Regions from separate parts of the Janibacter sp. DB-40 genome, predicted to be linked through region 4. Evidence: predicted binding sites of a transcription regulator. Region 4 holds the regulator's gene; each other region holds the start of a gene.
What was found. The regulator HrcA, encoded in region 4, represses chaperone genes, less so after heat shock. The targets are predictions, from matches to a motif close to TTNGCACTCGNNNNNNNCGAGTGCNAA.
Positions count from the first base shown of each region.

Region 1 (2,198 bases), 450 kb from region 4:
AGCGCGGCGGCCCGGCGGGGGTCGTCCTCGCAGCTGCGCTCGTCGACCTCGACCGGAGGGTGGCCGCGGCGCAGCACCCGGGCGCTGCGGCCGGTCTCCTTGACCAGGGGGCCCCACCAGACGGTGCACTCGAGCACGGTGCCCTGCCAGGAGAGCCACTGCGCCTCGGTCCCGAGCGGCGGGATGTCATGGGGAAGGGAGGGGCTCAGCTTCGCGCCGGTCGCGGGCACGTCCCGGGCGACGGAGAGGACGAAGTCCCACGACGGGGAGATCTCGTCCAGTCGGAAGACGCGGCGGGTGCGGCCGGAGCGGTCGGCGACGCCGGGCGTGCGGCGGGCCGGGTCCAGCCAGACGCCGGCGCGGGCGTGCAGGGGGTCGAGTGGGGGCTCGAAGTCCTCGGCGACTCCCGTGCGGGCCCGGCTGTCCGGCCACGGCCGCAGGTTGATGTCGGCCAAGGCCGCCGTCAGCGGGTCGGCGTCGATGCCTTGGACGGTCACGCCCAGGGCGCTCATGGCCATCGCGTCGGAGCCGATGCCGCAGCCCAGGTCGTGGACGGTGGCCAGACTGGCGGCGGCGTACCGACCGGCGTGGGTCGCGGCGACCTCGAGACGACTGGCCTGCTCGAGCCCGTCGGGGGTGAAGAGCATGCCCTGCGCGAACTCGCCGAACTTGTCCTGCGCGCGTGCCCGCAGGCGCTTCTGGGTCATCAGGGCAGCGGCCTGCTCGGCGCTGCGACCCTCGGCCCGCAGCGCGCTCACCTGTGCCACGGCGTCGGCCTCCCGGTACTCGGGGAGGTCGTGCAGGGCGGCATGGCCCTCGGGGGAGGCCAGCCAGCGCACGGTCGTCAGATCCACACGGGGCATTGTCCCTTCTCCGCGGGCGCAGCGAAGAAGACGGGCCGGAGGTGATCACTTCGAGACCACCGGGACGGGCGGTTGGCACTCGGGTTGACCGAGTGCCAACCGCCGCATAGATTTGGACTTGGCACTCACCACTGGCGAGTGCCAACGCCATGGCTGGTCGATCCCCGCGACGGCGTCCGGCCCGGCACTTACGACAACTCATCATCATTCACGACCCTCACAGAAGGAGTCAGCGTGTCGGTTTCCATCAAGCCGCTCGAGGACCGCATCGTCGTCCAGTCCGTCGAGGCCGAGCAGACCACCGCGTCCGGACTCGTCATCCCGGACACCGCCAAGGAGAAGCCGCAGGAGGGTCAGGTCGTCGCCGTCGGCCCGGGCCGCTTCAACGACGACGGTGACGAGCGCGTCCCGATGGACATCTCCGTCGGCGACCGTGTCATCTACTCCAAGTACGGGGGCACCGAGGTCAAGCACGCCGGCGAGGAGTACCTCATCCTCTCCGCGCGTGACGTCCTCGCGATCGTCGGCTGACGATCCCCGAGACCCTGCGGCCGGGCACCGGCCGCAACTGCTGACGCCCCGGGTGCGGGCCCTCCCGGGTCCCACCGGGGCGTCGCCGTTTCCCCCCTCTTCTCACCTGAGACCAAAGGACACCCATGGCCAAGGAACTGGAGTTCAACGACTCCGCCCGTGACGCCCTCCTGCGTGGCGTCGACCAGCTCGCCAACGCCGTCAAGGTGACGCTCGGCCCCAAGGGCCGCAACGTCGTCATCGACAAGGCGTGGGGCGCCCCGACCATCACCAACGACGGCGTGACCATCGCCCGCGAGATCGAGCTCGAGGACTCCTACGAGAACCTCGGCGCGCAGCTGGCGAAGGAGGTCGCGACCAAGACCAACGACGTCGCCGGCGACGGCACGACCACCGCCACGGTCCTCGCCCAGGCGATGGTCCGCGAGGGCCTGCGCAACGTCGCGGCGGGCGCAGCCCCGTCGGGCCTCAAGCGCGGCATCGACAAGGCCGTCCAGGCCGTGTCCGACCGCCTGCTGGAGAACGCCCGCGAGCTCGAGGGCAAGGAGGAGATCGCCCAGGTCGCTGCCCTCTCCGCGCAGGACCACGTCATCGGCTCCACGATCGCCGACGCCTTCGACAAGGTCGGCAAGGACGGTGTCATCACGGTCGAGGAGTCCTCGACCGCCGAGACCGCTCTCGACTTCACCGAGGGCATGCAGTTCGACAAGGGCTACATCAGCCCGTACTTCGTCACCGACCCGGAGCGCATGGAGGCCGTCCTCGAGGACGCCTACGTGCTGATCAACCAGGGCAAGATCTCCA
Region 1 covers NZ_CP120360.1:2,480,044-2,482,241, reverse strand. Annotated here, with positions in the region: gene PVE36_RS11795 (class I SAM-dependent methyltransferase) at 1-854, opposite strand, end outside; gene groES (co-chaperone GroES) at 1,098-1,394, shown strand; gene groL (chaperonin GroEL) at 1,520-2,198, shown strand, end outside.
Region 1: groES (co-chaperone GroES) is a predicted target of HrcA. The motif match lies at 936-962, and genes of this name have one in related genera.

Region 2 (2,198 bases), 1.2 Mb from region 4:
GGCGGTGGGCCGCCCGGCCCGGGGCGTGACCTACTCGAGCGCCGAGAGCGAGCCGGCGAAGGGGGCGGCGGGCGACCCCCTTCGCCTCGCCGTGAGCCGGAGCCGGCCGCCGGAGTTCGTCACCCGACTGGCCGACCACCTCGGCGCCGACCTCGTCGAGATGGGCTCGGCCGGGGTGAAGGCCATGTCCGTCCTCGACGGCATCGCCGACGCCTATGTGCACGCCGGCGGCCAGTACGAGTGGGACTCCGCGGCACCGGTCGCCGTGGCCCGCGCCCACGGCCTCCACACCAGCCGCATCGACGGCTCGGAGCTGGTCTACAACAACGAAAACCCCTACCTGCCCGACCTCGTCGTCTGCCGCCCGGAGGTCGCCGAGACCGTCCTGAAGGGGATCCGCGCGGTCGAGGACTGAGCGACCCCCTTCGTCCCGGCGCCGACACACACAGAGCGGCCCCGCCATCTCGGCGGGGCCGCTCTGCCTCGGGGCCCGGACTCAGCTGTCGATCCGCTGCTGCTCGCTGCTGGAGGCAGACACCTCCATGGGCTCGGCCCCCTTGCTCTCGACGGAGATCTGGCGGGGCATTGCACGCGAGTTCAGCGGCAGGGTCACCGTCAGCACCCCGTTGTCGTAGTTCGCCTTGACCTGGTCGGGGTCGATGTCGTCCCCGAAGGTGATCTGGCGGCGGTAGCTGCCCGAGAACCGCTCACTGGTCAGCCACTGCACGCGCTCCTCCGGCGGCGCCGTGCGGTGCGCGGTCAGTGTCAGCACGCCACGTCCCATGTTGACGTCGATGCTGCCCGGGTCCATGCCCGGCAGGTCCGCGTGGACCACGTACTGGTCCTCCATGCGGTAGACGTCGACCGGCATGAACTGCGGCGATCGCGGCGTCGAGCGCCCACCCAGCAACCCCTGGGCCAAGGCATCCAGCTCGTTGAATCCATCAGTGCGCATCATCAAAGGTCACCTCCAACAATGTGGGCCACCCACCGCCCCGCGGGGGTGGCGCCTCCCTGTACCGACAGCAGAAATTTAGCACTCTCGCCTTGAGAGTGCCAAGTACTTCGTGATGGCTTTTTGAGGTGTTGTTGGGGGGTGCTCGGCGAGCACCAACCGGTCATCCGGGAGAGGTGAAGACGAGAAGCCAGTCCCCGTCACCGTCCCCGTTCTGCCCCGGCGTCCGGTACTGCGGCTGCACTCCGGCGGGCTGCGTCTGCCCCGTCGACGGGTCCACCCACGAGGCCGACACGTCGTCCGCGAGCGCACCGGTCTCGATGGTGATCGTGCGCTGGGTCGGCACGTAGACCACCGCGACCGAGCCGTCGGGCGCGATCGTCGCGGTCGCGAGATCGCTGTCGAGGACGTCGCCGCGCTCCCACGCCTCTCCCCTGCCACCGGTGAGGAATGCCCCCTTCGCATCCGGCACCAACCGCCACCACTCCACACCGGCGAAGACATCCCGCACGTGCCCCACGTCCGCCAGCCCCGGCGAGCCCAGGCGCTCCTGCCAACCCGGGGCGAACCCCCAGTCGGACGAGCCGTAGAAGTCCCCCACCGCACCGCTGGTCAGCGCCCAGGCCACCTGCCGGCGCAGGGTCTCGCTCGTGGTCGGCTGGTTGCCCTGGTTGTTCTCCCGCTCGTAGTTCGCCTCCCCCAGCAGCGTCGGCACCGGCGGTTGGTGGCTGTACGCCCGTGCCACGGCCGCGTGGGTCGGGTCGTAGGTGTAGACGAAGTTCCAGTCCACGCCCCGGCGCCACCACGGGTGGTCGGTCGTGACGACCGGGCCGGCCGCGCCGAGCTGCATGGTGAAGGGACGCTGATCGCCGACGTCACGCATCCCCTCACGCACCGCCGCCACACACCGGTCGATCTCACCCGGCGCGTCGCTCGCCGGGTAGTAGTCGCCGCCGGCCATCCACACGATGTTCGGCAGGTCGGCGAAGTGCTCGGCGACCTGCCGCCCGTACGTCCGGCACTGCTGCATCCCGTCAGGGGTGAAGGCCTTGCCCCAGACCCACGAGTCGATGGGGTAGAGCATCACCGTGATCCCGTGCCGCTCGGCACGAGCGACGTAGTCGTGGGCCCGGCCCCAGTAGTCCGGACTCCACTCGGTGACATCCCCTTCGACGAAGGGGGCCAACCCGTCCACCGTCGAGCCGTCGTCGTGCGGCGCGCCGTTGGCGACGGCCCCGAGCAG
Region 2 covers NZ_CP120360.1:811,049-813,246, reverse strand. Annotated here, with positions in the region: gene PVE36_RS03985 (3'(2'),5'-bisphosphate nucleotidase CysQ) at 1-415, shown strand, start outside; gene PVE36_RS03980 (Hsp20/alpha crystallin family protein) at 497-958, opposite strand; gene PVE36_RS03975 (DUF4038 domain-containing protein) at 1,119-2,198, opposite strand, start outside.
Region 2: PVE36_RS03980 (Hsp20/alpha crystallin family protein) is a predicted target of HrcA. The motif match lies at 1,034-1,060, and genes of this name have one in related genera.

Region 3 (2,198 bases), 1.7 Mb from region 4:
GAATTTACTCTTTCCTTACCCTCGCGGCGCGACTTTGCGCCGAACGGTCACGCGGTGTGACGGGTGGGGCCCACGAGGGGCGAGTGGCCTCGTGGGGTGGGGTGTCCAGCCGACACGCCGAGGTAATGACAGGCCTGTGATTCGGTCGGTACGCTGCACTCCGTGAACCCCGCCAACCAGGCCAATCAGTCCAGCCAGCCGACCACGTCGGTCCCGCTCACGGACCGTGACCGCGAGATCCTGGCCTTCGAGCGTCAGTGGTGGAAGTACGCCGGCTCCAAGGAGCAGGCGATCAAGGAGCTGTTCGACATGAGCTCCACGCGGTACTACCAGGTGCTCAACGGCCTGATCAACAACCCGGCCGCCCTCTCCGAGGACCCGATGCTCATCAAGCGGCTGCGTCGCCTGCGCGACCAGCGTCAGCGCACCCGCAGCGCGCGCCGCCTGGGGTTCGAGGTCTGAGCCCTCGGGGTCTGCCACGATGAGGGCGTGAGCCTGCGAATCGTCCGGGCGGGGCCCGAGGACGCCTTCATCGTCGCCGCGCTGTCGCTGCAGTTCGCGATCGCGGTCGACGGGTCGCGCGAGGACGGCTACCTCGACCGGGCCGCCGGGCACTGGCTGCGCCACCGCGGGCAGCTGCCGACGTGGATCGCCGAGCTCGAGGGCGGCCACGCGGGCTACCTGCAGGCGACCCTCCCGCCCGAGTCGACCTGGCCGGGGCAGCCGATCGGGACCCGCGGTCGCCTGTGGGTCCACGCGCTGTACGTCGCGGCCGACCAGCGCCGCCGCGGGGTCGGCGCCGCGCTGCTCGGCGCCTGCGAGAGCTGGGCGAAGGGGGCCGGGGTCGGCGTCATCCGGCTGCGGTGCGACCTCGGCGCCGAGGGGTTCTACGACGCAGTCGACTACGCCCCCGCGGCCGACGTCCGCCAGAAGCGGCTGCGCCCCCCTTCGCCCTGACCGGTGGACGGGCCGGTGCGCGGGCGCCGGGCGTTTGCACTCTCGGGTGGAGAGTGCCAATAATGGGCCTTAGCACTCTCCCCGTGAGAGTGACAGTCCTGACCGGTCAGGTGAGGGGCGCGACCACACGGTGACGTGAGCCGGGTGGGAGTGTCCCGTCCGTCGCGGGCACCCCCGGTCGCACCCTTCGATTCGCGTGGAGGAACCACCCGAATGGCAAAGCTCATTGCTTTCGACGAGGAGGCCCGTCGCGGCCTCGAGCGGGGAATGAACACCCTCGCCGATGCCGTCAAGGTCACCCTCGGTCCCAAGGGCCGCAATGTCGTGCTGGAGAAGAAGTGGGGAGCCCCCACGATCACCAACGACGGCGTGTCCATCGCCAAGGAAATCGAGCTCGACGACCCGTACGAGAAGATCGGCGCCGAGCTCGTCAAGGAAGTTGCCAAGAAGACCGACGACGTCGCCGGTGACGGCACGACGACGGCCACCGTCCTCGCCCAGGCCCTCGTCAAGGAGGGCCTGCGCAACGTCGCCGCGGGCGCCAACCCGATGGCCCTCAAGCGCGGCATCGAGAAGGCCACCTCGGCCGTCTCGGAGGAGCTGCTCGTGATGGCCAAGGAGATCGAGACCAAGGAGCAGATCGCTGCCACGGCCTCCATCTCCGCCGCCGACCAGGAGATCGGCGCCAAGATCGCCGAGGCCATGGACAAGGTCGGCAAGGAAGGCGTCATCACCGTCGAGGAGAGCAACACCTTCGGGCTCGAGCTCGAGCTCACCGAGGGCATGCGCTTCGACAAGGGCTACATCTCCGGCTACTTCGTCACCGACACCGAGCGCATGGAGACGGTGCTCGAGGACCCCTATGTCCTCATCGCCAACTCCAAGATCGGCAACGTCAAGGAGCTCCTGCCGATCCTCGAGAAGGTCATGCAGTCGGGCAAGCCGCTGATGATCATCGCCGAGGACCTCGAGGGCGAGGCGCTGTCCACCCTCGTGGTCAACAAGCTCAAGGGCACCTTCAAGTCCGTCGCCGTCAAGGCCCCGGGCTTCGGTGACCGTCGCAAGGCCATGCTCGCCGACATCGCCATCCTCACCGGTGGCCAGGTCATCTCCGAGGAGGTCGGCCTCTCCCTCGAGACCGCCGAGCTCGACCTGCTCGGTCGCGCCCGCAAGGTGGTCGTCACCAAGGACGAGACGACCATCGTCGAGGGCGCCGGCGACCAGGAGCAGATCAACGGCCG
Region 3 covers NZ_CP120360.1:373,215-375,412, forward strand. Annotated here, with positions in the region: gene PVE36_RS01830 (DUF3263 domain-containing protein) at 163-462, shown strand; gene PVE36_RS01835 (GNAT family N-acetyltransferase) at 490-957, shown strand; gene groL (chaperonin GroEL) at 1,171-2,198, shown strand, end outside.
Region 3: groL (chaperonin GroEL) is a predicted target of HrcA. The motif match lies at 1,027-1,053, and genes of this name have one in related genera.

Region 4 (2,198 bases):
GCCGGCTGGTCATGACCTGGCCGAGGAAGGAGCGCTGCACCTGCTGGATCTCGCCGCGACCGGCGCAGGTGTCACAGGTGCGCCGACCGGTGCCCGGCTGGGCGCCGTCGCCGTCGCACGCCGCACACGCGGTGGCGGTGTCGATGGTCAGGTCCTCCTGGCCGCCGAAGACGGCGGTCGCCAGGTCGACCTCCAGCCCGACGAGGCCGTCCTGGCCGCGCGAGCGCCGGGAGCGCGGCCCACGGCCGCCGCCACCGGCCTGGGCGCCGAAGAACTGCTCCATGATGTCGCTGAAGCTGAAGCCCGCGCCGAAGCCGTCGTGGGCGCCGCCGTAGGGGTCGCCGCCCATGTCGTACTGGCGGCGCTTGGTCTCGTCGGAGAGCACGTCGTACGCCTGGGAGACGCGCTTGAACTTCTCCTCGGCGTCCGGCCCCGGGTTCACGTCGGGGTGCAGGGTGCGGGCGAGCTTGCGGTAGGCCCGCTTGATCTCCTCGGGGCTGGCCTCGCGGCTGACGCCGAGGTCCTCGTAGTAGTCGTTCACGCGTGACGTCCTCGTAGGTCGTGGGTCTGGTCGGTCGATGCGGACGGACGCCGGTCAGGTGTCCATGATCCGCGAGAGGTAGGTGGCGACGGCACGCACCTGCGCCATCGTCGCCGGGTAGTCCATGCGAGTCGGGCCCAGCACACCGACGGTACCGACCTGCTCGTCCCCGGAGCCATAGCCCGAGGTGACCAGCGAGGTCGTGTGCAGGCCGCTCACGGGGTTCTCCGAGCCGATGCGCACGGAGACACCCGCCTCGTCCTGGCCGGCCTCGACGCTGAGGAGCTTCAGCAGCACGACGTGCTGCTCCAGGGCGTCCAGGACCGGCTCCAGCGTCATCGGGAAGTCGCTGGAGCTGCGGGCGAGGTTGGCCGTCCCCGCGAGGGCGACCTTGGTCTCGCGCTCCTCGGCGAGGGCGTCGCCGAGGGCCGCGAGCACACCGGCGGTGAGCGCGTCCTCGGTGTCGGTGTCCTCGTCGTGGAGGGTGCCGAGCGCGCCCAGCGCCTCGGTGAGGCGCCGGTCACGGGTCGCGGCGTTGATCCGGGCACGCGCCCGGGACAGCGCATCGAGGCCGGGGCCGTCGGTGTAGTCGACCCCGGTCGGCACGACCCGCTGCTCGACCCGGCCGGTGCCCATGATGACGACCACCATCAGCCGGGTGTCGTTCATCGGCACCAGCTCGATGTGCTTGACGGTGCTGCGGGTCAGGGACGGGTACTGGACGACGGCGACCTGGCGGGTCAACGTCGACAGCAGGCGCACCGTGCGGTCCAGGACGGCGTCGAGCTCGTCGGCGCCCTCGAGGTAGTCGGTGATGGCGGCCCGCTCGCCCCGCGACATCGGCCGGATGGCCTGCAGCCGGTCGACGAAGAGCCGGTAGCCGGCATCCGTCGGGATCCGGCCGGCGGACGTGTGCGGGGCGACGATGAGGCCCTCGTCCTCGAGGGCGGCCATGTCGTTGCGCACGGTCGCCGCCGAGACGTTGAGCCGGTGGCGGTCGAGCAGGGCCCGTGAGCCGACGGGCTCCGACGTCTGCACGTAGTCCTCCACGATGGCGCTGAGCACGGCCATCCGCCGCTCGTCACTCATGGAGTCCTCCTTCACGACACATCATGACCGCACCGCCTTGGCACTCGGTCCACCTGAGTGCCAAGTCTACGACTGATCGGCGCATTCCCCGGAATCCGGCGTGCCCTGCCGTCCCGGAGGCCCCGCGCGGCCTAGCGTCGGTCCTCGTGAACGACCGATACGGCAATGACGTGCTCTCCGGTGACTGGCGCTCCCACGGCCGCCTCGCCCGCCCCACCTCGCGCCCGGTCGAGGCGACCCACGGCACCGTCGTGGAGGACGTGGAGACCGGCTGGGTGGGCGCGGTCGTCTCGGTGGAGAAGGCCGGGGGCGTCCACGTCGTCCACCTCGAGGACCGGCGCGGCAAGGTGCGCGCCTTCCCGCTGGGTGCGGGCTTCCTGCAGGACGGTCGGCCGGTGGCGCTCACCGCGCCCCGGGCGGCGCAGCGCGCCGCCCTGGCCGAGGCCGAGCAGGCCGCCTCGCGCACGGCCAGCGGATCCGTCGCCGTGCGCGACGCGAAGGCGCGGGTCGCCCGCGGGTCGCGGATCTTCGTCGAGGGCCGCCACGACGCGGAGCTCGTGGAGAAGGT
Region 4 covers NZ_CP120360.1:2,028,510-2,030,707, forward strand. Annotated here, with positions in the region: gene dnaJ (molecular chaperone DnaJ) at 1-541, opposite strand, end outside; gene hrcA (heat-inducible transcriptional repressor HrcA) at 596-1,630, opposite strand; gene PVE36_RS09615 (DUF3097 domain-containing protein) at 1,777-2,198, shown strand, end outside.